DNA from 3 places in the Cellulomonas sp. P1_C4 genome. Region 2 is predicted to be linked to each of the others. Evidence: predicted binding sites of a transcription regulator. Region 2 holds the regulator's gene; each other region holds the start of a gene.

Region 1 (11,145 bases), on a different contig from region 2:
CGCCTGGGGGGCGCCTGCTGGTCGAGACGAGCGAGGCTCAGGTGCCGGCCGCGTCGGCCGCGTTCGAGGCCGTCGGGCTGGCGGCGCGCGTGGTGAGCGACGAGGAGTCGGGCGGCACGGTCCTCGTCGGGACCCTGCGATGAGCACCCCTGTCGACCAGCTCGTGGCCCTCGCTGATGCGGAGCGAGCGGTGGGCATGGCGCGGTTCTTCAAGACCGGGCCCGGGGAGTACGGAGAGGGGGACGTGTTCCTCGGGCTGTCGGTGCCCCAGGTGGTCTCGGTGGCGCGGACGTCGCTCGGGCTGCCTGTCGGCGATCTGGAGGCCCTGCTCGAGGACGGGCGGCACGAGGTCCGGCTGCTCGCGCTCAAGGTGATGGCGATCGAGTGCGCGGTTCGGCGTTCGTCGGAAGAGCGTCGCGCCGCGCTGCTCGACCTCTACCTGCGACGCACCGACCGTGTGAACAACTGGGACCTTGTCGACGCCAGCGCGCCGGACGTCCTCGGGCGCGCTGTCCTGGGCGGCGTCCCGGCCGCTGTCCTGTACCGGCTCGCCGAGTCGGCGTCGCTGTGGGAGCAGCGGATCTCCATCGTCGCGACCCTGCCTCTGGTCCGTGCCGGCTCCCTCGACCACACGTTCGCCCTGGCCGCGCTGTTGGAGGGCGACCGGCACGACCTCATGCACAAGGCGGTCGGGTGGCTGCTGCGAGAGGCGGGCAAGAAGGACGAGGCCCGGCTGTGCGCGTTTCTCGACGAGCACGCCGCGACCCTGCCGCGGACCGCGCTGCGGTACTCGCTGGAGCGGCTGCCTTCTCCGCAGCGTGCGCACTACATGGCGGCGCGGTCAGCCCTGCGCTGAGGCCCCCTCCAGCCAGTTCGGGTTGGTCATGATGCCGACGACGTTGCCGAACGGGTCGATCGCGGACGCGGTGACGAACCCGCTGCCGCGTTCGCGCGGACCGTCCTGCTCCGTGGCACCGAGTGCGAGGAGCCGCTGCCAGGTGCCCTCGAGATCGTCGACGTGCCAGTAGACGATCGCGCCCGACGGGCCGCCGGACGCCGGGGCGAAGCGGTGGTCGACGATGCCGAGCTCGTCGTGGTGGTCTCCGAGGCGGAACTCGACGTAGCCGTCGCGGACGAAATACGGCTCGAGGCCGAGCAGGTCCGTGTACCAGGTGCGGGCGGCGGCGAGGTCGTCGGCGAAGATCGAGACGTTGGCCAGGCCGCGGAATGTGCTCTCTGTGGCGGTCATGCCTCCACTCTCAGGCGTGAAGTGCTCACCTTCTGAGCACTTTTCCTGCGATTCTTCGATTGTGCGCGCGGACCGGCTGGTGGCCACCCTCCTGCTGATGCAGTCGCGCGGGCGCGTCACGGCCGCGGAGGTGGCAGCCGAGCTCGAGGTGTCGGTCGCGACGGCCCGGCGGGACCTGTCAGCGCTGTCCGTGGCGGGGATCCCGGTCTACCCGCAACCCGGGCGCGGCGGCGGGTGGTCGCTCGTCGGCGGCGCGCGGACCGACCTCACCGGCTTGACGGCCTCCGAGGCACAGGCGCTGTTCCTGCTGGTCGGGCCCGCCGCCGGGCGATCCTTCGAGGCGACGTCGGCCCTTCGGAAGCTCGTCCGAGCGCTGCCCGCGACCTTCCGCGCCGACGCCGAGGCGGCCGGCCGCGCGGTCGTGGTCGACCCCGCCGGCTGGGGCGCGGCCTCCCGCACGCCGCCGCCGTGGGTGGACGAGCTGCAGGGTGCGGTGGTCCGTCGCCGGCAGGCTCGGCTGACGTACGACGGGCGGTCTCGTGGCGTGTCCACCCGGACCGTGAACCCGTGGGCCCTCGTCGACAAGGACGCCGTCTGGTACCTCGTTGCCGGGACCCCGTCCGGGCGTCGGACGTTCCGGCTCGACCGGATCGTCTCGCTCACCGTGCTGGAGAGCGCGGCCGCACGGCCCGACGACCTCGACGTCGCCGAGGTCTGGTCGTCCGTCGTCGACGACGTCGAGCAGCGCCGTTCCCGCGTGTCCGCGACCGTGCTGGCGCCGCCGTTCCTCGTGCCTGTCCTGCGTGCCCAGTTCGGGCGGCACGTCGCGGTTTTGGGGGCCGACGACGACGGCCGTGCGCGACTTCAGGTCGCCTCGCACACCGCCCGGTCCGTCGCGGAGCACCTGGCCGGGCTCGGTGCGGCAGTCGAGGTGCTCGAGCCCGCGTCCGTGCGCGCCGAGCTGGCGACGCTCGGCGCCGAGCTTGTCGCGCGGTACGCGCCGCCTTCTTCGTAGCCGGACATGGCCCGACGTTCGGTCGTGCGCGCTGATCGGGGCTGAGCCGTCGCCACGTTCCTGCTGGTCAAAGGCGGATGTCAGTGGTTGGTCGTACAGTTGTTCTATGTCCGGATCGCATGGCTCACGCGGCGGGAGGTGGCGGCGGTGACGGCGGTACTCGACGATCTCGTGGTCGATGACGTAGCCGTGAACGGGCCAATCGGCGGCACCACGGGGATGGCGCCGGCTCTGGCTTCGTCATCTTCGGACTCGATCCCCGCCCCACCACTGTCGTCCGCGCTGATGCGGGCGGACTCCGGGCACGGCGGGCGCCCGGGTGCCGCACCGAAGGCTCAGCTCGGTGCGCGGGTGATCGACCTGGCTGCAGTGGAGCAGTTCCCGCTGCCCGGCGTCGAGGTCGCGGACCTGGTGGCGATGCTGGCCTCGGTGCCGGTCGCGGACGTGTCCGGCGCGGCCCTGGTCAACGCGGTCGCGGCCACGCAGCAGGCGATCACCATGCTGCAAGCCCTGCAGGGCTCGTTCGCCCGCGAGCTCGGTGCGCGCACCCCGGATGCGTTGCGGCACGTCCCCGATGAGCTGGCCTGCGCGCTGGTGTGCACGAAGCGGTCCGCGGAGCTCGTGTTCCTGCGCGCCTGGGGCGCAGGACAGCACCCCGCCCTCGAGGACGCGTGGGCGGCCGGTGCCCTGGAGGCACGCAAGGTCGACGTGATCCTGGACGAGCTGAGCAAGGCCGGCGCAGACGTACCCACCATCGACCGGGAGCGCGTGGTCGACGACGCGATCCAGCGCGCGGGTGAGATGACCACCCCACAGCTGACCCGACACGTACGCGCCACCCTGATCGCGCTGAACCCAGGCGTCGCCGAGAAACGACGAGTCGCCGAACGCGACCGGCGCGGGGTCGAGCTGGTGCTCGCCCCGGACGCGATGGCCAGGCTGATCGCCTACCTACCCGCCACCGAGGCGACCGCGGCATTCACCGCGATCGACGCCCTGGCCGGGCACGCCGCCCTCGACGGAGACACCCGGACGGTCGATCAACGCCGCGCGGACGCGTTCAGCGACGTGTTCACCTCGATCTTGGACCGGCAGAGCACCCCCGACGGCACCCCGCTGCCGACCCGGCACGGGCAACGCGTCGCCCTCCAACTCTCCGTCGCCGCGACCACCCTGCTCGGCCGGGACGACGCCCCCGGGTTCCTCGGCTCCTACGGGCCGATCCCGGCGCAGGTCGCCCGCGAGCTCGCCCAAGACGCCACCTGGCGCAGGGTGCTCACCGACCCGGGCACCGGGCAGGTCTGCTCCGTCGGCACCACCGCCTACCGGCCGGGCGCGGACCTGACCCGCACCATCCAGGCCCGGGACGTGACCTGCACCTTCCCCGGCTGCCGGCAACCCGCCACCCGCTGCGAGATCGACCACCGCATCCCCTACGACCACGACCGACCACCCACCCCGGGCGCGGGCGCACCACACGCCGACGTCCACGGGCGCGACCCTCAGGCCGGTCTCGACGGGCACGACCTACAGACCTGCGAGGCGAACCTGCACGCCTTGTGCAAGCACCACCACCAAGCCAAGACCGAAGGCTGGTGGAACGTCACCTACGACCAGGCGACTGGGGTCTCGACGTGGACCGACCGGCACGGGCTGACCTACGCACGCCACCCCGTCCCGGTCTACGTCAGCGCCCGGGCGCTCGAGCACCGACCGCCACCACCGCCACGCGCGGACCTCGGCGACCCACCCTTCTGACCCACGTGCCCTGACCTTGGCGGCCCACCCTTCAGACCCACGTGCCCTGACCTCGACGGCCCACCCTTCAGACCCACGTGCCGTGACCTCGACGACCCACCCTTCTGAGCTGACCCACGTGCCCTGACCTCGGCGACTCAGCCTTCCGACCTAGCCCCGCGACGCGATCGACGACTGCCTCCGCGAAGAGGCGAGCTGGCTGCGCCTCGACGACCGCGCTCGACGCTCTACACGCACCCGCCTGACGATCGATGCACGGCCCGCGGCAACCCCTACTTTCGCGGCCCGCAGATCGACGCCTGCCCCTTTGGGCAGGGATGTCGGCGCTTCCCGCCAGGATGGGGCGATGGAGGAGGATGACGCGCGGCGATCGGCGCTTGCGCTGCCTGAGGTGTCGGAGCGGCAGAGCTGGGGTCGGCCGGCGTGGTTCCACCGCAACCTGGTCGCACGGATGTGGGACGACGACCGGCTCACGGTCCGGGTCGAGGACGACGGGGAGAGGCTCGCGCTGGTCGAGCTGGAGCCTGCGCTGTATTCGACGACGGATCATCACGCCGGCACGAACCTGGTGCTCATCACGCTCGACGCCGTGGACGCCGAGACGTTGCGGGCTCACCTGGCGGAGTCGTGGTGGTGGGCGGCTTCCCCGGCGCTGCGTCGGAGGCACCCGCAACTCGGGCCACCGGAAGGGCCCTGATCGAAGCGACCGACCCACTGGCTCGCGGACTGCGGCCGCCCAGGCGCGGAGCTCGGCCAGGGTCGGCCTGTCGCCGGCGAGGCCGTCGGGCGCGCGGCCGCGGCACCGGCGTCCCAGGCCTCGACCCCGGGCAGCCGAGTGGTGCGACCTCAGGCAGCGAAGCGAGGAACCGCCGCGGATTCCCGCGCTTGGGAGCGGATCGGCACAACTGCGCAGGCGCGCTTAGGTGGGGGCCGTCAGGCGGCGGGGCGTGGGCCATACATGATCAGCGCGACGCCCAGCAGGCAGACGAGGGCGCCGGCGATGTCCCAGCGGTCGGGCTTGAAGTCGTCGGCGACCATGCCCCAGACCAGCGAACCGACGACGAAGACCCCGCCGTACGCGGCGAGGATCCGGCCGAAGTGGGCGTCGGGCTGCAGGGTGGCGACGAATCCGTACAGCCCCAGAGCGACGACGCCGGCGCCGATCCAGGCCCAGCCGCGGTGCTCGCGCACGCCCTGCCAGATGAGCCAGGCGCCGCCGATCTCGAGGAACGCCGCAGCGACGAACAGCACGGTCGACCGGGCGACGGTCATCGGTCCTCCTGGCATCTCGGGTGTGGCCCGAAACTACCCGGTGACCAGGTCCGGGGTGCGCGCGGAGGCGCGGGCCGCGAACCGCGGCAGCACCTCCTCGCCCACGCGGTACGCCTCCTCGACGTGCGGCCAGCCCGAGAGGATGAACTCGTCGAACCCGACGTCGGCGAGCTCGAGCAGGCGGTCGGCGATCTCGTCGTGGCTTCCGACCAGCGCGGTGCCCGCACCCTCGCGCAGCAGGCCGATGCCGGCCCAGAGGTTGGGCCCCACCTGCTGCTCGCGGGCCTCGAGCCCGAGCCCCCGGGTGAGGGCGGTCATCCGCGCCTGCCCGACGGACTCCATGGTGCCGAACCGCGCCTGCGCGGCCGCGCGTGCGTCGGGGTCCATGCCGACGAGCAGGCGGTCCGCCTCGGCCCACGCCTCGTCGGCGGTGTCGCGCGAGATGACGTGCAGACGGACACCGAAGCGGGGCGTGCGTCCGAGCAGGGCGGCGGCGGCGCGGACCCGCGTGAGGCGTTCGACCAGCGCGGGCACGGGCTCGCCCCAGGCCAGGTAGACGTCGGCGTACCGGGCGGCGACGGCCTCGGCCGCCGGCGATGCGCCGCCGAAATAGACAGGCGGTCGCGGCGCCTCGAGCGACGGGAACCCGCCGCCGACCACGTCGTAGTGCGCGCCGTGGTGCTCGATGGGCGACGGCCCCCACAGCGAGCGGAACACGGAGAGGAACTCGCCGGTCCGGGAGTACCGCTCGTCGTGGCTGAGGGTGTCGCCGTACGCGAGCTGCTCGACCGGGTCGCCACCGGTGACGATGTTCACGGCGAGCCGACCACCGGAGAGCCGCTGGAAGGTCGCGGCCTGCTGCGCGGCGAGCGTCGGCAGCACGAACCCGGGCCGGAACGCCACGAGGAACCTCAGGCGCTCGGTGAGCGGCAGCAGCGCGGCGGTGGTGATCCACGCGTCCTCGCAGGCCGCGCCGGTCGGGGTGAGCACGGCGTCGAAGCCGGACTGCTCCGCGGCGCGCGCGATCTGCCCGAGGTAGGCCAGCGACGCGGGCCTGGTCAGCACCCGCTTGGCGACGCCCGCCGCGGCGACCACGTTCGCGACGTGCCGGCCGTCGCCGTTGGTGGGCAGGAACCAGTGGAAGGAGCTCATGTCAGCCTGTCTCGGGGTCGGCAGGTGGGGCTACCGGAGTCTGCGAACCGCGGTGCCGCGGAGCAAGGCGGGGACGGCGTCGTCTCACCGGCCGGACGCCGGCCGGTGCGTGAACTCTGACGGCAGGAGCCGATGGGACCTGGGGCGCCTAGGGTCGGAGCAGGAACCGAGGGGACGAGGCGCGGCATGAGTGGCACAGAGCCGGACTGGGTGCGGCACGCGATCTGGTGGCACGTCTACCCGCTCGGTGCGGTCGGCGCGTTCCCTGCGCAGGGCAACCCGCCGGGTCCCGACGAGCATCGCCTCCGGCGCTTGGTCGCGTGGCTCGACCATGTCGTCGCGCTCGGTGCCTCCGGCATCGTGCTCGGGCCCATCTTCGCGTCGAGCACGCACGGCTACGACACGATCGACTACCTGCGCATCGACCCCCGCCTGGGCGACGACGGCGACTTCGACGAGCTCGTCGCCCAGGCGCACGGCCGCGGCCTGAAGGTGCTGCTCGACGGGGTGTTCAACCACGTCGGCCGGGACTCGGCGATCGCGCGCCGGTCGGTGGACGCGCTCGAGGGACGCTCGGACGACGAGGTGTGGTTGCTGCGGGACGCCGACGGCGGGTTCGTCGGCTTCGAGGGCCACGACGCGCTCGTCACGCTCGACCACGCGCACCCGAGCGTCGTCGACTACGTGGCCCGGGTGATGACCCACTGGCTGGACCGCGGCGCGGACGGCTGGCGGCTGGACGCCGCGTACGCGGTGCCGACGGCCTTCTGGGCGCAGGTGCTCCCGCGCGTGCGCGCCGGGCACCCGGACGCGTGGTTCGTCGCGGAGGTCATCCACGGCGACTACCCGGCGTTCGTCCAGGAGTCGACCGTCGACTCCGTGACGCAATACGAGCTGTGGAAGGCCGTCTGGAGCTCGCTGAACGACGCCAACCTGTGGGAGCTGGCCTGGTCGCTCACGCGGCACGACGAGTTCCTGGACTCGTTCGCGCCGCTCACGTTCGTCGGCAACCACGACGTCACGCGGATCGCGAGCATGGTCGAGGACGCCCGGCACCGCCCCCACGCCGTCGTGGTGCTGTGCACGGTGGGCGGCACTCCGGCCGTCTACGCGGGGGACGAGCTCGGCTTCACGGGCGTGAAGGAGGAGCGCGAGGGCGGCGACGACGCCGTCCGGCCCGAGCTCGCCGTTGACGGGCCGGGCATCGTCGAGAACGCCGTCCTGCGGCTTCACCAGGACCTCATCGGCCTGCGCCGCCGGCACGCGTGGCTCCATCGCGCGCGCACGTCGCAGGTCACGCTGACGAACACGAGCTTCGTCTACGAGGTCCGCGACGGGGACGACGCACTGATGGTCGCGCTGAACCTGGATGACGCGCCGCTGGCGATGCCGGGCGGGACCGTGGTGGCCTGCGACGACGCGACGAGGAACGACCAGGGGGCCGTGGCGCCGCACGGGTGGGCCGTGGTCGAGCCCGGCTGAGCCGGCGTCAGCTCGGGATCTCCAGCCAGAAGCCGCCCTCGCCCCAGGTCACGCGCAGCCCGCCGTCCTCGGGCAGCTCGGTGGAGGCGCAGCCGGACGTGCGCAGGTCATCGGGAGTGCCGTTGACCCAGCAGACCAGGGTGAGTCCCGTGGGCACATCGAGCGTGAAGCGCCCGCCGGACCCGACGGGGGCGAGCACGCCGCCGGCCCGCTCGACCCGGTCTGCGTCGAGCGGCTGGCTGAGGTAGCGGAGCTCGTCGTCGCCGGTCGGGACGTCCGGCCAGACGCCGGCGGCAACGGTCCCCGGCAGGGCGGCGATCCACCCCTGCTCCAGGGGCCGGTCGGGCAGGCCGGTGTCGTCGACCGCGACGAGCTGCCCGCGCACGCCCGGGGCGTCGGGTGCGCAGCCGCTGGTCACCACGGCGAGGGCGACCAGGCCGCCGACGAGGAGTGCGCGCGACGTCATCCGCGCAGGCTAGGCCGAGCAGTGCGGCAGGGAAGGGCGGCGCACCGGGACCCGACCGGTACGCCACCCTCCCCCTCACCGCACCCCCGGCGGTGGCCTGCTACCAGGTGGACGGCGCGGGCGGCACGACGACCGGCGGGCGGTCGTCGCAGGTGATCGTGTTGGGCAGCTCCCACGGCGCGAACCACGGGCCCGTGGTTCCGCCGCCGTCATTGCCGCCGAGGTCGATCGACGACCACTCGGACCCGGTGGGCGGGAAGTTGAACGACCCGCAGTTGTTGATGCCGACGGCACCGACGTTGCGCGCGTCCACGTTCTCGAAGGTGGCCGACCCGGCGGCCCGGGCGCTGAGCACCGAGGTCCCGGTGCCGTCCACGCGGATGTCCTTGAAGTGGACGTTGGTGACCTTGTAGAGGTCCTTCACCGGCCAGTCGGCGACGACCATGATCGCGTTGTAGGTGTTGTCGAGGAAGTGGTCGCCGACCACCTGGATGTCCGCATCGATGTTCTTCTCCAGCGCGAAGAACCAGATCGCGCCGAGCCCGATGTTCCAGTTGAGCTCGAACGTCCCGGCGCGCACGGTCGTGTTGTCGGTGATCCAGAGGTGCCCGGCGAACGGCTGGGCGCCGAACCGCGAGCCCACCTGGATGCCGGAGCCCTCGCGCAGCGGGTCGGCGATCAGGTTGCCGATGACCGTGTTGTCGGTGCCGCCGTAGATGGCGACGCCGTTGGCGAGCGTCGGCGTCTGGACCGTGTTGTGGTCGAACGTGTTGCCGGAGTTGGTGGTCGTCTCCGCCCACATCGCCAGCCCGTCGTCGCCCGTGTTCCGCACGACGTTGTTCGTCGCGGCGGAGTTCGTGACCCCGGTGTGGAAGTTCAGGCCGTCGGCGATCTGGTCGACGATGACGCTGTTCTTCACGACGAGGTTGTTCATCGGGCCGTCGACCCACACGCCGACCTTGGTGTGCTGGATGTAGAGGCCGTCGACGGTCGAGTCGCTCAGCGCTCCGCCGATGCCGTTCACCTGGTCGGTGTCGATGCGCTCACGCACGTCGCCCTGTATGGCGAACCCGGACAGGTGCACGTTCCGCGAGCCGCCCGCGGCCGCGTCCTTCCCGTAGAAGCCGACGCCCGTGTGCACGGAGCCATCGGGCGCGGGCGTCGCCAGCGCGACCTCGCGGCCCTTGATGATCGTGTACCAGGACCCCGCGCCCTCGATCGTCACGTCGTCGACGACGATGTGCCGGTTCACCTGGAAGACGCCCGGCGGCACGTAGACCGGCAGGTGCTTGGCCTTGCCGTACGCGATGGCCTTGTCGAACGCGTCGGCCGAGTCCTTCTTGCCGAACGGGTCGGCACCGAACAGCAGCACGTTGGCGGCCTTGAGCCGGACGTGCGGCAGGCCGACCACCTCGGAGTCGAGCAGGTCGATGGCGGTCCACGCGGCGGTGGTGCCGACCGGCGCCGTCAGGCGCACCTTGGCCCCGGCGGCGTACGTCCGGCCCAGCAGCACGCGCTGCTCGTCGTAGAAGTGCATCGGCCGGAACGGCGTCGCGATCGTCGGGGTGGGCGTCGTCGCCGCGGGCACGCAGCCGCACTCGGTGATCCACCAGTCGGGGTGCAGAAGCCCGGCGTTCGGGTCGTTGCTGAAGGGGTACTGGTTGTAGAGCCACGAGTACTGCGACGTCAGCGTCAGGGTCCGCAAGCCGGCGCCGTCGACGGTGACGTCGAGCGGCGCCGTGATGCCACCGCCGGTCGCCGAGTCGGGGATCGAGTACCGGACGGTGAGGGCGTTGGTGGCCTTCGGCAGCGTGAACTCCACGTACTGCCCGGGCGCGAGCTTCACCGCCGAGCGGCCCGACGCCTCCGCGGGCAGCGTGTACGCGGTCCGGTCGGGGCCGATGACCGTGCCGTTGGTCGCGGCCTTCTCGGCCTCCTGCTCGAGGAAGCCGACCGTCGCGCCGCGGCCGGCGACCAGGGACGGATCGAGCGCCGCGCGGGTGACGGGGCTGGGGGTCGGGGGCGGCGTCGGTGTGCGGCCGTGAGCCGAGGCCGCACCGCCGGTGCCGACGACCGCGAGCGCGAGCACGAGGGCGATGGAGCGGTGCGGTGCAGACCGCATGACTGTGTTCCTCACGGGAGCGCCTCCTTGCGCAGCCGGGACGGCACCGTGGTGGCGAACAGGGGCACGGCGCCGTGTGGACGGGACACACCGTACGGAACAGACAAACATGACGACAAGAGCAGATGGGATAAAGCAAGAACTTACGCGACCAAACGCAAGACCCGACTATTCACCGACGTGATGAACCCGTGCGCACGGCAGGAAGCGGGAGCAACTCCCCGGACGGAGCAACAGGTCACGCATCGAGGTGGGTGACCTCGGCCCAGACCTCGGCCCACGAACCCCGCGGCCCGTCACAGACCTGGACGAGCCCGCCCTGTTCCTCGTTGTCGACGTCGACGCCGTTGTCGACCACTGCCACCGGACGGCACCCGACCGCCCACCCCGGCGGGCTGTCGTACCCGATCAGCACCACCGGCCCGACGACCTCGGCGGGCGGTCCCCACGCCGCGTACCCGTTGTGGCCGCTGGCCACAGGCACGTCGGAGCCGTACCACTCGAGCGCGCCGGCCTCGCCGTAGTTCCTGGTGACGACGAGCGCCGCGTCGTTCTCGGCGACGGCCTCGTGGACGGTCGCGACGAGCGACGGCCAGCCGATCATCTCCAGCTGGTCCTCGTTGAGGTCC
Region 2 (5,731 bases):
CGCCTACTCCATGCTCAACCGGTGGATCGAGCAGCCAGGCCCCGACGGGCGCTCCCTGCTCGAGGTCGCCGGCGAGGCCGGCATGGCCGTCGTCGCGTTCTCACCCCTGGCGCAGGGCATGCTCAGCACGCGGTACCTGCACGGTGTCCCCGCCGACTCGCGCGCCGCCCGCGGCGGCCCGTTGCGCACCGAGTGGCTCACCGACGAGGCACTGGGCCACGTCCGCGCCCTCGACGAGATCGCCCGCGCCGGTGGTCGGACGCTGCCGCAGCTCGCGCTGGCCTGGGTGCTCCGCGACCCGCGCGTCACGTCCGTGCTGGTCGGCGCGCGCACCACCGACCAGCTCGACGAGAACCTCGCCGCCGTCGCACGTCCGCCGCTGACCGGCGACGAGATCGCGGCGATCGAGCCCCACGCCGTCGACGCCGGCATCAACCTGTGGGGCGTGCGCTCGAGCGACCGTTAGCCCACCGGCAGGTGCGTGTCCCACCAGCGCAGCACGTGCTCGAACCGGGCCCGACGGTGCTTCGGGTTCCCCGAGCGCGAGAGCTCGTGCCCCTCGCCCGGGAACAGCAGCAGCTCCGCCTCCACGCCGCGGCGCTTGAGCTCCACGAACCAGCGCTGCCCCTGCTCGACCGGGCAGCGCCAGTCCTGCTCGGAGTGGATGACCAGGGTCGGCGTGCGGACCGCGCCGACGTGGGCCATCGGCGACTGCGCCGCCACCCGTACCGCGCCGTCGTCGTCGGCGGTGTCCCCCAGGTAGGCGGTGCCGAAGAACCAGCCGATGTCGCTGGACCCGACGAAGCTCACCGGGTCGAGGAAGCCGCGCTCGACGATCGCCGCCACGAACCTGTCCGTGCGCGTGGTCAGCCACGCGGTGAGGTACCCGCCGTAGGAGCCGCCCATGACGCCGACCCGCTCGCCGTCGAGCGTGGGATCTTCGAGCGCCGCGCCGAGCAGAGCGAGGACGTCCTCGGTGTCGACGGTGCCGAAGCCGCCCTGGATGGCGAGCCCGTGGGCGCGTCCGTAGCCCGACGACCCGCGCGGGTTGCCGTACACCACCGCGTACCCGGCCTCGGCGAGTACCTGCACCTCGTCGAACAGCCCGTGCGTGTACTGGGCGAACGGACCACCGTGGATCATGAGGATCGTCGGGTGCGGTCCCGCGCCGAACCGCTCCGGGTCCGGCGTCACCACCCAGCCGTGCACCTCGTAGCCGTCCGCCGCGGTGGCCAGCAGCTCGGTGGGCACGCGCACGCGACCCGTCGCCCGCAGCGGCGCGGAGAGATCGGTGCGCACGTCGACGGCGCCGGTGCCCAGGTCCACCGACAGCACCTCGCCGGAGGACGCCGGTGACGAGGCGACGACGACCGCGCGCGCCGCGCCCGACGCCACCGCCGCGCCGGAGACGACGAACGTGCCCCCGACCAGCGTCGTCGCCGTGCCGTCGGACGAGACGCGCACCAGGTGCTGGGCACCGCGACGCTCGACGCCGACCACGGGGTCTCCGTCGACCTCGACGAGGACACCGGTGAGCTGGTCGGCGTCCGGGTCCGTGAGCCGCTCCGCCGGGCCGCCTGCCGCGCCGAGCGCGAGCCGGTACAGGCCCGTCTGCGCGGCGACGAAGTCCCGGCCGGTCGGGCCGAGGTCGCTCGCAAGAAGCCACAGCGTCGTCCCGTCCGACGAGGGCAGCACGGTCTCCACGCCGAGCGGGCTTCCCGCGTCAGCGTCCGTGACCGGGATCGGCGCCGCCGGGTCGCCGTCCGGGGAGGCGTCGACGAGCACCGCGTCGCTGCGCAGGTCCGACTCGCGCGTCGCGTGCCGGGCGGAGACGCCGACCAGGGCGTCGCCCGACGGCAGCCACCGCGCGCCGGACACGCCGACGTCCCCGGCCGTGAGAGCGACGGCGTCCGGCAGGTGCGCCGGCCGCTCGCCGTCGGTCGGGACGTCGACGACGAACACGTGCTGCGGGCGGTCGCGCAGGAAACCGGTGCCGTCGGAGCGATACTTCAGCTCGGTGATGTGCCGGGGATCCTCCGACCCCGGCTTGCCGTCCGCCTCGTAGCGACCGGGCTCGGGGACCCGGGCCACGAACGAGATCCGCGTGCCGTCGGGCGAGAACCGCGGCTCGGCGGCGCCCAGCGGCGCGTCGGTCAGCTGCACGGGTTCCCCGCCGGCGGACTCGACGAGGAACACCTGCGGCTTGCCGTCGGGCTCCGCGCGCAGGAACGTCACCCACCGGCCGTCGGCCGACACCTCGGGGGCCGTGTCCTGGTGGCCGCGGGTCAACGCACGGGGAGGCTGGTCACCGACGAGGTCGACGGACCAGAGGTGGCCGGTGTACTCGTCGCCGGTCAGGTCGGGCCGGACGACCGAGACGATGGCGCGGCTGCCGTCGGGAAGGACGGCGGGCGGACCGGGGACATGAAGGAGCTCGAGGTCACTGGGAAGCACCCGACGAACCTACGTGCTCCCGCCGACAGGCGGCGAGCCGTGCTCGAGCTCGTCAGGCCGTGCGGGCGACCTCGTCCTGCGGCGCTACGGTCTCGTCGAGCCCATCGCCGTTCTCGGTGCCGTCAGGTCGTGCGCGCGGCCTCGTCCTGCGGCTCGACGGTCTCGTCGGGCTCCTCGCGGTCCTCGGTGCCGTCACGCTCGGCACGCAGGACCGTGATCGCCGCCTCGAAGTCCTCCAGGGAGTCGAACGCCTGGTACACGCTGGCGAACCGCAGGTAGGCCACCTCGTCGAGCTCCCGCAGCGGCCCGAGGATGGCGAGCCCGATCTCGTAGGCGTCGATCTCCGCCGAGCCCGCGCTGCGCAAGGTTTCCTCGACCTTCTGAGCCAGGAGCGCGAGGTCGTCCTCGCTCACCGGGCGGCCCTGGCAGGCCTTGCGCACCCCACCCGCGATCTTCTCGCGGCTGAACGGTTCCGTGGCGCCGGACCGCTTGACCACCGACAGGCTGGCGGTCTCGACCGTGGTGAACCGACGGTTGCAGTGCGGGCACTGGCGCCGGCGTCGGATGGTCGACCCGTCGTCCGAGGTCCGCGAGTCGACGACCCGCGAGTCCGGGTGACGGCAGAACGGACAGTGCACCGTGATCCCCTTCGAGCTGGCACGCCCGGCCGAGAGGTCGGCCGGCGGCGATGGCGTCGGAACGCCCCCGTGACGCTAGGCCACGGTCTGCGACGGTGCAAGGTCGACCCGCGCCGGCAGAGAGGCTGCGTCGGCCCGGACACACGCCAGCGACGGAAGGAACGAAGAAGGACGCACGAAGGGCGGCCATCCAAGATGGCCGCCCTTCGCGGGGACGCCCCCGTCCCTTGTCACGGGCCGACTCGCCTCGGCGCCGCGCAATACTGCGGGTCAGAGCGAGATGCTCACGCACCCTGGGTCCCGCACCTCCGGCAAGCCCCCCAGCTCGCCTTGTGAGGTAAGGCTAACCTAGCAAGCGAGGTCGAGGGTGACAACCGCGTCGCCGGCAGGCTGCGCCCGACCTTCCCTCCGTCTGCCTGACCCGGTGGGCCTCAGCCCGCCGGGACGACGATGACCTGACCGGCCATGAGGCCGGCGTCGGGCAGCTCGTTGAGGCGGACCAGGTCGAACACCACGTCCCGGACATCCTCGGACGGGCCGGCGACCGACGCGGCGATCTCCCAGAGGGTCTCCCCCGGCTCGACCGTGTGCCGCACGACCTCCTGCGCGCCCACCGGACCGTCGGCGGCGGCGCGGCTGCCGAGCAGCGTCACGAGAGCGACAACCACGGCGGCAAGGACCCAGAGCACGGCGCGGCCGCGGGCGGTGAGGCGGAGGTGCGCCGCTGCAGGTCGACCGGCGTCAGACGCGCGGATCGCAGCCGCGGTCCGACGCGCGCCGGCCGTGCGGGCCGCGGTGCTCGGCCGTGTGCTCGGCGTCGCGAAGCTCGACATGCTCGGCAAGGTCGGCATCGCGGGTCCCATCACCATCGCGCTCATCAAGTCTCTCGTTTCCTGCTCGGCCCGGGCTCCCGGGGTACCGCTGATCGTCGAACGCCTGTTCGTCGAACGTCTGTACGATGTCTACCAGCATCCGGTGACACTGTCGAGACACGATCGAACAGATGTTTGATCTTCGGTCCCGACATCCCTAGGCTGGCGATGCAGCACAAGCGCACCACGAGCCACTGACACGCCCGCCCCGAGCTTCCCGTCGGCGCAGGTCAGGAGCCCGGGGACGCCGGTGGAGCAGGCGAGGAGGCGGAGCGGGCCGAGAGGCGGCCGCCCGACGGAGGAGGAGCGCAGTGACGGACTCACGGGACACGTCCCAGCCCGAGCAGGACCTGGCGACGATCCACGCGCTGCCGGACAGCGCGCCGGGTCCGGACGGCCTGACGGCGCGTCAGCGGCTGGTGCTCGACACGATCCGGTCGTCGGTCGAGTCCCGCGGGTACCCGCCGAGCATGCGAGAGATCGGCGAGGCCGTCGGTCTGACCAGCCCGTCCAGCGTCAAGCACCAGCTCACGGCGCTCGAGCGCAAGGGCTACCTGCGCCGGGACCCCAACCGCCCCCGCGCCATCGAGGTCGTGCACGCGGACGACTCGCGCGGCGTCGGCACCTGGACCGCGCCCGACGGCAGCCGCTCCCACTTCCCGGACCAGGCCGACGGCGAGCGGATGCCGGCCCCGTCCTACGTCCCCGTCGTCGGTCGGATCGCGGCGGGCGGCCCCATCCTCGCCGAGCAGGTGGTGGAGGACGTCTTCCCACTCCCCCGCCAGCTGGTCGGGGACGGCGACCTGTTCCTGCTCAAGGTCGCGGGCGACTCGATGATCGACGCCGCGATCTGCGACGGCGACTGGGTCGTGGTCCGTCGGCAGCCCGTCGCCGAGCAGGGCGAGATCGTCGCGGCCATGATCGACGGCGAGGCCACGGTCAAGACGCTCAAGCGCATCGACGGCCACGTCTGGCTCATGCCGCACAACCCGGCGTACTCGCCGATCCCCGGCGACGAGTCGACCATCCTCGGCCGCGTCGTCAGCGTGCTGCGCAGCCTCTGACGCACCTGCCGGGCCACCCTCCGACGAGGGCGGCCCGGCAGGTCACTCAGAACCCGAACTGCCGCGCGACCGAGCGCACCGCATCGGCCGACTTCCGCAGGCCCGCGAGCTCGTCCCTGGACAGCGGCACCGGGAGGCGTTCGCCCACGCCGTGCGCTCCGACGATGGCGGGAACCGACAGGCACACGTCGCTGATGCCGTGGAAGTCGTCGAGCAACGACGAGACGGGAAGGACCCGGCCCTCGTCCTTGACGATGGCCTCGATGATCCGCGACCCGGCCAGCGCGACCGCGTAGTTCGTCGCGCCCTTGCCCTCGATGATCCGGTAGGCGGACTCGACGACCTCGCGGGTGATGCTCTCCCGGACGTCGGCCGTGAGCGGGCCGGAGCCGCCCGCCCCGGTCCACTCGAGCAGCGGGACGGACCCGATGCTGGCGGACCCCCAGAGCGGGAGCTCCGTGTCGCCGTGCTCGCCGGCGATGTAGGCGTGCACGTTCTGCACGGCGACGCCCGTGTGCTGCGCGATGAGGTAGCGCAGCCGCGAGGAGTCCAGCACGGTGCCCGAGCCGAAAAGCTGGGCCGGCGGCAGGCCGGAGATCTGCAGCGCCGCGTAGGTGACGACGTCGACGGGGTTGGTCACCATCACGTAGACCGCCTCGGGCGCGACCTCCACCAGCGCCGGGAGCACCTTGCGGACCAGCCC
Region 3 (11,145 bases), on a different contig from region 2:
CTGGGGCGCGATCCAGGGCACGGTTCAAGGTCTCGAGGTCGACGACCGCGGTGATGTGGGGGCGGTGGGTGCCGGTGGCGCCGGTCAGGTCCCGGTCCAGGACCAGCCGGGTCAGGTTCACCAACGCGCCCGCGCGACGCCGCCCGGCCGGCTCCCCCGCACTGTCCGCAGACGTGGACATCATCGCGGACAGGGCCGCCTGCAACGCGTGGCCGTGCTCCGTGGTCAGGAATCCGCGCAGGTGGCACCCGTCCATCGTCTGGGCCAACGTCAGGAACTCACGGTCCGTCGCCTCCACGTACCCGCGGTCGTCCGCGGCCGGGTCCGCATGCGCCGCCCAGCGGCGAGCGAGGAGCTGGAACCGCGAGACCGGCAGCGCCTGCGCGAACTCCAGCAGGAACTGCTCCCCGCACTCGTCGGCGGGCGCCGCCAACGCCGCACGGCGGTCCTCGGTGTTCGCCACCGCCGCGATCGCGTGCGCCGCCTCCACCGGCACCGACCCGGCCACGGCCTCGCTCGCGGTGGCGGCCAGGTCGTCACGGAACGCCCGCCCGAGCGTCACGAGGCGCTTCGCTTGCCCGTGCGTGACCCGCCCCTGCGCCGCGACCCACGTCGTAATTGAGCGGGCACCCTCCAGCGACCACCAGGCATCCGCCTCCACCACCGGCACCACCCGCGCCGCGATCGCAGACAGTCGGCCCGCCACCGCCAACGCCTCCCGCACCACCTCCGCCGCCGCCTCGCCCTCCAGACGCCCCGCCGGGGTCGACGGATCCGACGCGACCGCCAACGCATCGACCGCCGACCTCAACACCGCCAGCGCGACCGCCGCCGGCGAGCCCACGCCCGTCGCCGGTGACCCGCCGACCGTCAGGGCTGGACCGGCCGGAACGGCTGACGCAGAGGCGGCATCGTCACCAATCTCGTCGATCGACACCGCGCGCCACCTCCTTTGCCCAGCCGGGGCGGACCCGAGAATCGGACCCAACAATCCCGCCACAAAGAAGTGTTCCAGGCACAACTGACATTCCCCGGCGCATTCGTTCGCTTGGTGAGACGAGAGTCGAATCCGCATTGCCGCAGGTCACAGCACCATCGAGCCGCCCACAGCCCCCAGATTGCAACCATTCATCCACAGGGCAATGGGCGCATTCGAAGAAAGGAGCGCCAGCACACCACTGAAAGTCCCAGCGCTTTTCGCGCGGCCGCCGACAGCGGCACATTTCGCGCACGTAGCCCACCGGCGGACGCCCGGCCACCGAGGTGAGAAAGGGGACGACCCGGCTCAGCGCCGACGCGGCCGCAACGGCGGGCTCGCCGTCCCCGCTCCGGCCGCGATGCCGGCCACGAGGTCCCGCACGGCGTCGACGGCCGACCACTGCGGCCGCCAGTCGAGCTCGCGCTCGGCACGGGAGGTGTCGAGCAGCGGCGCAGCCAGCGCCATGTCGAGCCAGCCGGGTCCGACCGGCACGGCCCGGGCGTGCCAGGCAGCGGCGAGCACCCCTCGCGCCTCGGAGACCGGGACGTCCCGGAGCCGTCCGCGCGCCACAACATCGGCGACCTCGGGACCGCGCAGGACGTCGGGTGCGGCGATGTTGAACGCTCCCCGCACGCGGCGGACCACTGCCTCGCGGTAGGCCTGGGCGGCGTCGTCGGCGTGGACCGCCTGGAGCCGCAGTCCCGTGGGCCACGGAAGCACAGGGAGCCGGCCGGCGATGGCGCGCTTCGGCGCCCAGGGACCCAGGAAGTACCGCGATATCTCGTGCCCGGCGGCTCGCTGGAACACCAGCGCGGGGCGTAGCCGGGCGATCGCGACGTCCGGGTAGCGTTCCTCGGCCTCGTCGAGGACGCGCTCGACGGCGGCCTTGTCCACGGAATAGGACGACGACCGCACGCCGTCGGTGGCCCAGCCCTCCCCGCGCGGGACGTCGTCGGGGGCGGGCGAGTAGGCGCCGACGCTGGAGGCCACGACGACGTGCGGCACCCCGGCCCGACGAGCCGCATCGACCACGTTCCGCGTCCCCGACACGTTGACGTCGTGGAGCCGCCGACGGTTGTGGCTCGGCTGGATGGCCCAGGCGAGGTGGACGACGGCGTCAGCCCCGAGGAACGCGGGCTCGAGAACGTCGACGGCGGTGGGCGCCGCGACGTCGCACTCGACCCACGACGCGACGCTGTAGGGGGTCGGAGCGGGCCAGCGCGGGATCCGTCGCGCGACGGCGACCACCGAGGTCACCGTCCCGTCGTCGACGAACCGCCGCAACAGTGCCGTGCCGACGTTGCCGCTGGCACCGACCACGACGACCCTCATGCGCACACGCTCGCAGCACAGCGGACGCGGCGCATCTGGGGAACCGTGTCAGCCGCCCGGGAGGACGTCGACGACGTCGCTCGGGCCCAGCGGGCTCGCGTCGTCGGAGCGCACGCCGTCGACCACGAAAGAGCACCCACCGATGAGCTGGGCGAGCTCGCCGCCGTGCCGGATGAGGACCTGCGCGCGCAGCTCACCGACCGTCGAGGCGGGAACCTGCTCGGCGGCGGTGCCGGCGGCCTCGGCGGCGGCCGCCACGTACCGGACGAGCGCCATGGCCCCATGCTGCCACCGGACCCACCGTCCGGACAGGCACCCGTCAGAAGAGCAGGTGCTCCCGCGGCCGCCCCTTGGCCTCAAGCCCGAGCAGGAACCGCTTGGCGTCCAGGCCGGCCGCGAAGCCGGTGAGCGATCCGTCGGCGCCGATGACCCGGTGGCATGGCACGACGATCGCGATCCGGTTGCGGCCGTTGGCCGCCCCGACGGCGCGGGACGACGTCCGCGGGTCCAGCCCGATCTCCGCGGCGAGGTCGCCGTACGACCGCGTCTGCCCGTACGGGATGCGCAGCAGTCCCTCCCACACGCGGCACTGGAACGTGGTGCCGACGAAGTGCAGCGGGAGGTCGAACTCGGTGCGCGTGCCGGCGAAGTACTCGTCCAGCTGCTCGCGGACGTGGTCGAACTCGTCGTCCGCCCGCTCGCCGAACGGACCCTGCGCGGCCTCGTACTTCGAGCTCGGAAGCAGCAGCGCGCTGAGGCCGCCGTCGTGGGCGACGAGCGTGATCGGACCGAGCGGCGAGGGCACGACGGTGTGCACCACGCGCACCTCGTCGAGAACCCCGACACCCGACGTGAGCTCCCCCTGGATCGTCATGGTCGACATCATTCCCCCACCCACTGACAACGCCCGCCCGTCGTGCGTCTCCTGAGGGAAGACGCACGACGGACGGGCGATGTGAGGTGCGAGATCAGTCGGCGCTGCGCAGCAGGGTGCGGACGCCGACCGCCAGCCCGACCGCGGCCGTGAGCACCGCGGCGAGCCATCCGGCCGCGACGACGCTGCTGGTCAGGTCGCCGGCGAACAGCGCCCGCTCGGCCTCGACCACCCACCGCAGCGGGTCGAACGCGGAGGCCACCTTCATCCACTGCGGACCGGTCTCCAGCGGCAGGAGCATCCCGGACAGGATGAGCAGCGGGAACAGCACGGTCTGCTGCACGGCCCAGAACATCCACTCCTGCTTGCGCACGGCGATCGCCAGCGCGTAGCTCAACGACCCCAGCCCGACACCGAGCACCGCCAGCATCGCGAGCCCGAGCAGGGCCCCGGCGGGGTCGGCGCGGAAGCCGAACGGCAGCATCACGACGATGACGATGACCGCCTGGGCCACCAGCGGCACCATCTCCTTCAGGGACCGGCCCACCAGCTGCGCGGAGCGGGATAGCGGCGTCACCAGCAGCCGCTCGTGCGCGCCGGTCTGCATCTCGAACTGCAGGTTGGCGCCGGTGGTCGAGGTGCCGAACAGCGTGGTCATCACGAGGACCGACGGGACGAACCACTGCCAGACCTCGGCGGAGCTCAGACCGTCCGATGTGCCGACCAGCAGCGGGCCGAACAACCCCAGGAACACCAGCGGCTGGACCAGGCCGAACACGACCGAGAACGGCTCACGGACCACGGGCCGCAGCTCACGGGTCATGACGAGCCCGACGTCGGCGAGCCACGACCGCCGGACGGGCGTCACGGTGTTCACGGGCGGGGTGAGGGTCAGGGTGCTCATGCTGCGACCTCCTCGGTAGCGGTGCTGGTCTCGCGCAGGCTGCGGCCCGTCAGGGCCAGGAACACGTCGTCGAGCGTCGGCCGCACGGCGACGGCCTCGAGCAGCGGTGCACCCACCTCGGACGCCGCGAGCACGAGCGACGGGACGGCGGCGCCCGCGTCGGCGACCCGCGCCTCGACCCGCGCTCCGTCGACGGTCACGTCGCGGGCGCCGGGCAGCGCCTCGACGATCGTGGCCACCCGCGCCGCGGTCCCGTCGAGCGCGACGGTCAGCACCACCCGGTCCCCCGCGAGGATCCTCTTGAGCCCGTCGGCGGTGTCGTCGGCGATGACCTGGCCGTGGTCGACGACGACGACTCGCTCGGCCATCGTGTCGGCCTCGTCCAGGTAGTGGGTGGTGAGCACGATCGTCATGTCGTGCTCGGCGCGCAGCCGCAGGATGTGGTCCCAGAGGTTCGCTCGGTTCTGCGGGTCGAGCCCGGTCGACGGCTCGTCGAGGAACAGCAGCGAGGGCGCGTGCACGAGGCCGAGCGCCACATCGAGCCGCCGCCGCTGCCCGCCGGAGAGGTCCGACACCTTGCGCCGCGCCAACGACGTCAGGTCCAGCGCGTCCAGCAGCTCGCCGGTCCGCCGCCTGGCCGACGCGCGGTCGAGCCCGTACACCTGACCCTGCATCGTGAGCTCGTCGGCGGCGCGCTGCTGGTGGCCGGCGCCGTTGCCCTGCCCGACGTAGCCGATGTGCCGCCGGACCGTGGTCGGGTCGGCGACGACGTCCACGCCCGCGACGGTCGCCGTCCCGGACGTCGGGCGGACGAGCGTGGTGAGCATGCGCATGGTCGTGGTCTTGCCCGCACCGTTCGGCCCGAGCACGGCGACGAGCTCGCCGGGCGCGATGTCGAGGTCGATCCCGCGCACGGCGTGCACGGTCTCGGTGCGGCTCACCACGAAGTCCTTGGTGAGTCCTCGCGTCTGGATCATGGGTTCTCCCTCGTGAGTGGGTACGCGACCAGCCTTCTCGGCGTAGCGGTCAGGTCCTGGCCGCTACCCGATGCGATCCTGGAGACATGTCGACGCCGTCCTCCCGCCTCCTCGCGCTGCTGTCTCTCCTTCAGGCGCGCCGCGACTGGCCGGGCGGCGTGCTGGCGGACCGGCTCGGCGTCAGCCCTCGCACGGTGCGCCGCGACGTCGACCGGCTGCGCGAGCTCGGCTACCCCGTCCACGCGTCCAAGGGACCCGACGGCGGCTACCGGCTCGACGCGGGCACCCAGATGCCGCCGCTGCTCCTCGACGACGAGCAGGCCGTCGCGCTCGTCGTCGCCCTGCAGACCGCGTCGACCGGAGTCGCGGGGGTCGACGAGGCGGCCGTGCGTGCGCTCGCGACGCTCCGCCAGGTGATGCCCGCACGGCTGCGCACAGCGGCCGACGCCCTGCAGGTGACGGCCGTCTCGCGCGGCGGCAACCGGCCGCAGGTCGACCAGGAGGTCCTGCTGGTCGTCGGCTCCGCCGTGCGCGCACGGGAGGTCCTGCGGTTCGACTACGCCGGGGGGAGCGGCACCGACCTCCCGCGCCGCGCCGAGGCCCACCACCTGGTCACCTGGGGCGGCCGCTGGTACCTCGTCGGCTACGACCTGGAGCGCGGCGACTGGCGCACGTTCCGCGTGGACCGCATGACGCCCAAGACCGGCTCAGGCCCGCGCTTCGCGCCCCGGGAGCTGCCCGCGCCGGACGTCGCCGCCTTCGTCGCCGAGCAGTTCAGCGGTCGCGACCCGTGGCCGTGCCGGGGCGAGGCCGAGGTCGACATGGCGGCGGCCGAGGTCGCTCGCTGGGCCGGCCGCGGCGCCGTGGTCGAGGCGGTCGCCGACGACCGCAGCCGCGTGGTCCTGCGCGCCTGGTCGTGGGACGGCGTCGCCGCGACGTTCGCCATGTTCGGCGTGCCGCTGCGGGTGGTCGGGCCGCCCGAGCTGGCCGACGCGATGCACCGCCTGGCCGCCCGGGTGACGGCCGCGGTCACGGCGTGAGCAGCGCGGGGTGGCGGGGGTCGTCCACGTGCACGACGACGTCGGCCATCTGCGTCGGCAGCATCTCGTCGTCGTAGCGGGCGAACGCGGGGAGCACCCAGCGGTCCGCCTCGGGCGTGCGGCGCTCGAGGGTGGCCGGGCGCACGGTGAGGTGCACGGCGAGCTCGTGGTCGAGCCACCGCCCCAGCAGCAGGCTGCCGTCCAGCAGCAGGACCGCCCCGTCGGGCGCCTGCGCGTACGGCGCGCGGGTGGCGCGGTCGGTCGTCGCGTCCCAGAGCGTCGGCAGGTAGCGGCCGGTGGCGACGAACGGGTCGAGCACCTCGCGGCCGAGCGCCCGCAGGTCGAGCCGGTCTTCCGGGTAGGCGTCGGCGTCGTCCCTGCCGTGCTCGAACCGCACCGAGGCGGGCCGCAAGAAGTCGTCCGCGTGCACCAGAGCCACCGGCCGCCCGGCCGCGCGCAGGGGCTCGACGAGGGCGTCCGCCAGCTCACCCGGCCGCGTCGGCGGCGCGCCGTCGACCAGCACGCGGACCCGGCCGGGCCGCTGCGCGACGAGCCGGACCAGTTGGTCGACGAGGGCGTCGGTGGTGACGGGCTGGATCGGGCTCAGGGCTGCCGGCCCTCGCCGTGGTCCTCGGCGGTCTGCTCCCGCTCGTCGATGACCTCCTGGCCCGGTCCGGAGAAGTTCCGCGACCGCTCCAGGGCCTCGATGCTGCCGGTGAACAGCCGGGCATCCTGCCCGCTCGTTCGGATGGTCTGCGTGTCGTCCGACGACCATGCGCCGGGCACCGGGAGCGTCGGCGTCGGCGCCGTCTCGGGCCGGGCACGCCGGCCGGTGGCCGGCGCCGGCGACGACCCCTCCCACCGCGTCTTGGGCAGCGCCTGCGGCGCCTCCCGCTGCAGCCAGCCGACCAGCCCCTCGCGCACGTAGCAGCGCAGGTCGAAGAGGGTGGGGGCGTCGACGGCGCTGGCCAGGGCCCGCACGCGCACGACCCCGCCGATCGCGTCGGTGACCTGCAGGATGCCCACCCGGCGGTCCCACAGGTCGGTGTCCTGCAGCAGCCGGTTGAGCTCGGCGCGCATCGGCTCGACGGGCACCTCCCAGTCCACGTCGAGCTCGACGGTGCCCAGCAGGTCGGCCGCGCGGCGGGTCCAGTTCTCGAACGGCGTCGTCGTGAAGTACGTGGACGGCAGGATCAGGCGGCGGTCGTCCCAGATGTGCACGACGACGTACGTCAGCGTGATCTCCTCGATCCGCCCCCACTGCTGGTTGACGACGACCACGTCGTCCACCCGGATCGCGTCGGTGAACGCCAGCTGCATCCCGGCGAAGACGTTGGCCAGCGAGCTCTGCGCCGCCAGGCCGGCCACGATCGAGATGAGCCCGGCGGACGCCAGCAAGCTCGCGCCGAGCGCCCGCGCCGACGGGAACGTCAGCAGGATCGCGGCGATCGCGCAGAGCACGAGCACGGCCACCGTGAGGCGCCGCAGCACCTGGACCTGGGTGCGGATCCGGCGCGCGTGGCGGTTGTCGGCGACGTCGATGCGGTAGCGCTGCAGCGCAGCGTCCTCGAGCACGAACGCGAGGCTGCCGATGAGCCACGCCATGGTGATGATGAACGCGATGAGCAGCACGTGCTCGGTGGTGCGCGTCCAGTCGGCCGGATCCGTGCTCAGCCGCAGCGCGATCCACACGGCGACCACCAGCAGGACCGCCCGCATCGGCTTGCGCGAGCGCCGGGTCAGGTCGGCCGCGACGGCGGACTTGCGCGCGACGCGCCGGACCAGCACGGCGATGAACGTGGCCGTGAGGTAGGCGATGACGACGGCGGCGAGGATCGAGACGGTAGGGACGACGAAGCCCTGGACCTCGTGCGAGACGGTGTCGTCGGTGGTCGCGAAGGGCAGGAGCACGATGCCAGCGTACGTAGGTGCGCCCCGTCCCCGTTTCTCGGGGACGGGGCGCAACGGAGAGGCGTCTCGCCGGCACGAGGCTTGGCGCACTCCCTGAACCCTGACGGGCGGTCCGGCTCTCGCCGTGACCCTCGGCAACGCGGCCCGGATTGCAGCCCGGCTGGTCGCCCCGGTCACCCGGTGCGATCAGCTGCCTTCAGTTCTAGCACTGTCACGGGAATGGCGCATCCTTTCCATGTATCGATCTTGTGTTGGTAAAGCCACCGGCCGGTACGGTCGGAAGGATTCGACCCCGGAGGGCACCATCGCCAGAACTCTCGTCGTGCGGCGACCGTTCGACCCCGCGCCTGCCCTCGCCTCGCTGGTCGCCCACGCGGTGCCCGGCGTGGAGGCGGTGGACGGCAGCACCGTGCGGCGCGTCGTCGGCGGCGCCGTCGTCACGGCGACCCTGGCGCAGGACCGCATCGATCTGACGTCCTCCCACGGCGCGGGCCCCGACCTCCGGGCGCTCGCGGACGCCTGGTTCGGGCTGGCCGACGACCTCGACGCGGTGCGCGACGCGTTCGCGCACGACGAGGTCCTGGCACCGCTCGTGCGCGCGCGACCCGACCTGCGCATCCTCGGCCACCCCGACGGGTTCGAGGCCGCCGTCACGACGGTGCTCGGTCAGCAGGTCTCGCTCGCCGCCGCGCGCACGTTCGGCGGCCGGCTCGCCGCGGCCTACGGCACGCCGGGCCCGGACGGGCTGACGGTGTACCCCTCCCCCGCCACGCTCGCGGCCGTCGACCAGGTCGAGCTGCAGGCCGTCGTCCGCATCACCCACTCCCGCGCCCGCACGCTGCACGCGCTCGCGCAGGCGTGCGCCGACGGGCTCGTGCTCGCCCCGGGCACCCCCGACGTCCGAGCACGCCTGCTCGCGCTGCCAGGAATCGGCCCGTGGACGGCCGACTACCTCGCGCTGCGCGTGCTCGGGGATCGCGACGCCATGCCCGTCGGGGACCTCGTGCTGCGCCGGGCGCTGGGCGTCGGGACCGATCGCGACGTCACCCGGTTGGCCGAGCCGTGGCGCCCGTGGCGGGCCTTCGCCGCGGTGCACCTGTGGACCGCGACGGCATACACCCTCTGAGCAGGCACAACGCGCTGCGGTGACGGCTCGGTCACGATTCGGTGCCACGCATGGCGACGCCGTCACAGTTCAGTCACAGCGAACCCGCAGCAACGCCGCCGGCCCTACGGTCACGGCCATGAACCCGACGACGAGCCGCCCCGCCCCGACCGTCCGCGCCCGCACCGCCCGCCTGGCGGTCGTCGGCGTCATCGCACTCAGCGCCACGCTGAGCGCCTGCTCCGCCGGCGACAGCGGGTCGGACGCCGCCGACTCCGGCTTCTCCGAGAGCCAGGCCGACGGCGGAGCCGTCGGCGCCGACCAGGGCGGCGGCGGCACCGACACCGCGGTCGAGCAGGGCACCGAGGGAGGTGACACCTCGGCCGCGCCCGCCGCGAGCGCCGTCGACGCCAACCGGAAGGTGATCCAGACCGGCGACGTCGCGATGTCGGTGAAGAACCCCCAGGCCGCCGCGGACGCCATCGTGCAGCTCACCGAGGACGCCGGCGGTCGGGTCGACGCCCGCTCCGAGCAGGCCCAGACGGACACCGAGGTGGGCCGCGCCGCGCTCACCATCCGGCTCCCCGCCGCGGCCGTCACACCGACGCTCATCGCCCTGCGGGACCTCGGCGACGTCGACACGGTGGACCTCTCCAAGAAGGACGTCACCTCCGCCGCGCTGGACCTCGACGCCCGCATCCACGCGATGCAGCTGTCCGTCGGCCGGATGGAGAACCTGCTGGCCACCGCGACCACCCACGACGACATCGTCACGGCGGAGAACGCCCTGACCGAGCGGGAGACCAGCCTCGAGTCGCTCCTGTCGCAGCGGTCCGCGCTCACCGAGCAGGTGCAGCTCTCGACCATCCGCGTCGCGCTCGTCGGACCCGACCTGCCGCCCTACGTCGAGCCCCCCGCCCCGCCCGTGGAACCGACCGGCCCGCAGTCGTTCCTCGAGGGCCTCGCCACCGGCTGGGGGTCGCTGGTCGAGCTGGTCTCGGGCATCGTCATCGTGGTCGGCGTCCTGATCCCGTGGCTCGCCTTCGGCGGAGCGATCGCCGCGGGCGTCGTGGCCGTGGTTCGCTGGTCCCGCAAGTTCCGCACACCGGCGACCGTACGGCCCCTCGCGGCGGGACCCGGATACCCGTTCGACCCGCCCGTGGGTCCCCCGGCGGCGCGCCCCGTGGACCCTGACGAGCGCTGAGAGGTCGCTGTGGCGCGGTTCGTCCTGCTGCACGTGCGCGGCCCGGCGGTCCCCGACGGCGAGTCGGTCGGGGACCAGCCGGGCCTCGGCCAGCACTACGCGTTCCTGCAGCGGCGGCACGCGGCCGGCGAGCTCGTCGCCGCGGGTCCGTTCGAGGACACGGAGGGCAGCGGCATGACGATCCTCGACGTCGAGTCCCTCGAGGAGGCCGTGCGGCTGGCCACGCAGGACGACCGGTCCGTGGTCGACGGCGTGCTCGCGGTGACCGTCCGACCGTGGCGCGTGGTGCTGTCGCGGGACTGAGTCAGGTGGCGGCGCGGCGGACCGCGTCGACCGAGCGGGCGACGTCCTCGTCGTCGGTCGACCAGTTGCTCACCGAGACGCGCAGCACGTCGCGGCCCTGCCAGCGGGAGCCGGACATCCACGTCACCCCGTCGGCCAGCACGCGCGCGGTGACCTCGCGGGTGCGCTCGTCGCTGCCGAACGCGACGCTGACCTGCGTGAAGACGACGTCGTTGAGGATCTGCGCGCCCTCGATCGCGGCGATGCCGTCGGCGATCTGCCGGGCCCGCGCGACGAGGCCGTCGACCAGGTCCGCGACCCCGGAGCGACCCAGCGAGCGCAGCACCGCCCACACCGGCACCCCGCGCGCTCGCCGCGAGAGCTCGGGCACCTTCTCCATCGGGTCCCCCGATCCCTGGAAGGTCGCGAAGTAGTCGGCGTGCATGCCGAACGCCCGCCGAAGGGGCTCCGGGCGAGCGACGATCGCGAGGCCGCAGTCGTACGGAACGTTGAGCGTCTTGTGCGCGTCGGTGCCCC

The links. The regulator LexA, encoded in region 2, represses DNA repair genes until DNA is damaged. The targets are predictions, from matches to a motif close to TCGAACANNTGTTCGA.
Region 1: a site for LexA is predicted at 2,356-2,371, ahead of AC1DYZ_RS01400 (HNH endonuclease signature motif containing protein). Genes of this name have one in related genera too.
Region 3: a site for LexA is predicted at 999-1,014, ahead of AC1DYZ_RS08815 (HNH endonuclease signature motif containing protein). Genes of this name have one in related genera too.

What each region holds. Positions count from the first base shown of each region.
Region 1 covers NZ_JBFUAI010000001.1:295,092-306,236, reverse strand. The annotation lists gene AC1DYZ_RS01420 (putative protein N(5)-glutamine methyltransferase) at 1-143, shown strand, start outside; gene AC1DYZ_RS01415 (DNA alkylation repair protein) at 140-856, shown strand; gene AC1DYZ_RS01410 (VOC family protein) at 842-1,249, opposite strand; gene AC1DYZ_RS01405 (helix-turn-helix transcriptional regulator) at 1,329-2,264, shown strand; gene AC1DYZ_RS01400 (HNH endonuclease signature motif containing protein) at 2,616-4,022, shown strand; gene AC1DYZ_RS01395 (MmcQ/YjbR family DNA-binding protein) at 4,369-4,719, shown strand; gene AC1DYZ_RS01390 (YnfA family protein) at 4,956-5,294, opposite strand; gene AC1DYZ_RS01385 (LLM class flavin-dependent oxidoreductase) at 5,328-6,446, opposite strand; gene AC1DYZ_RS01380 (alpha-amylase family glycosyl hydrolase) at 6,633-7,928, shown strand; gene AC1DYZ_RS01375 (hypothetical protein) at 7,936-8,394, opposite strand; gene AC1DYZ_RS01370 (glycosyl hydrolase family 28-related protein) at 8,495-10,531, opposite strand; gene AC1DYZ_RS01365 (glycosyltransferase family 39 protein) at 10,755-11,145, opposite strand, start outside.
Region 2 covers NZ_JBFUAI010000020.1:62,779-68,509, forward strand. The annotation lists gene AC1DYZ_RS15905 (aldo/keto reductase) at 1-466, shown strand, start outside; gene AC1DYZ_RS15910 (S9 family peptidase) at 463-2,454, opposite strand; gene nrdR (transcriptional regulator NrdR) at 2,577-3,092, opposite strand; gene AC1DYZ_RS15920 (LysM peptidoglycan-binding domain-containing protein) at 3,524-3,925, opposite strand; gene AC1DYZ_RS15925 (hypothetical protein) at 3,924-4,103, shown strand; gene lexA (transcriptional repressor LexA) at 4,276-5,028, shown strand; gene AC1DYZ_RS15935 (L-lactate dehydrogenase) at 5,075-5,731, opposite strand, start outside.
Region 3 covers NZ_JBFUAI010000009.1:45,805-56,949, reverse strand. The annotation lists gene AC1DYZ_RS08815 (HNH endonuclease signature motif containing protein) at 1-937, opposite strand, end outside; gene AC1DYZ_RS08810 (NAD-dependent epimerase/dehydratase family protein) at 1,286-2,311, opposite strand; gene AC1DYZ_RS08805 (MoaD/ThiS family protein) at 2,360-2,587, opposite strand; gene AC1DYZ_RS08800 (methylated-DNA--[protein]-cysteine S-methyltransferase) at 2,631-3,185, opposite strand; gene AC1DYZ_RS08795 (ABC transporter permease) at 3,280-4,089, opposite strand; gene AC1DYZ_RS08790 (ATP-binding cassette domain-containing protein) at 4,086-5,066, opposite strand; gene AC1DYZ_RS08785 (helix-turn-helix transcriptional regulator) at 5,153-6,106, shown strand; gene AC1DYZ_RS08780 (nucleoside/nucleotide kinase family protein) at 6,096-6,629, opposite strand; gene AC1DYZ_RS08775 (mechanosensitive ion channel family protein) at 6,710-8,017, opposite strand; gene AC1DYZ_RS08770 (DNA-3-methyladenine glycosylase 2) at 8,340-9,143, shown strand; gene AC1DYZ_RS08765 (DUF4349 domain-containing protein) at 9,262-10,326, shown strand; gene AC1DYZ_RS08760 (YciI family protein) at 10,336-10,629, shown strand; gene AC1DYZ_RS08755 (pyridoxal phosphate-dependent decarboxylase family protein) at 10,631-11,145, opposite strand, start outside.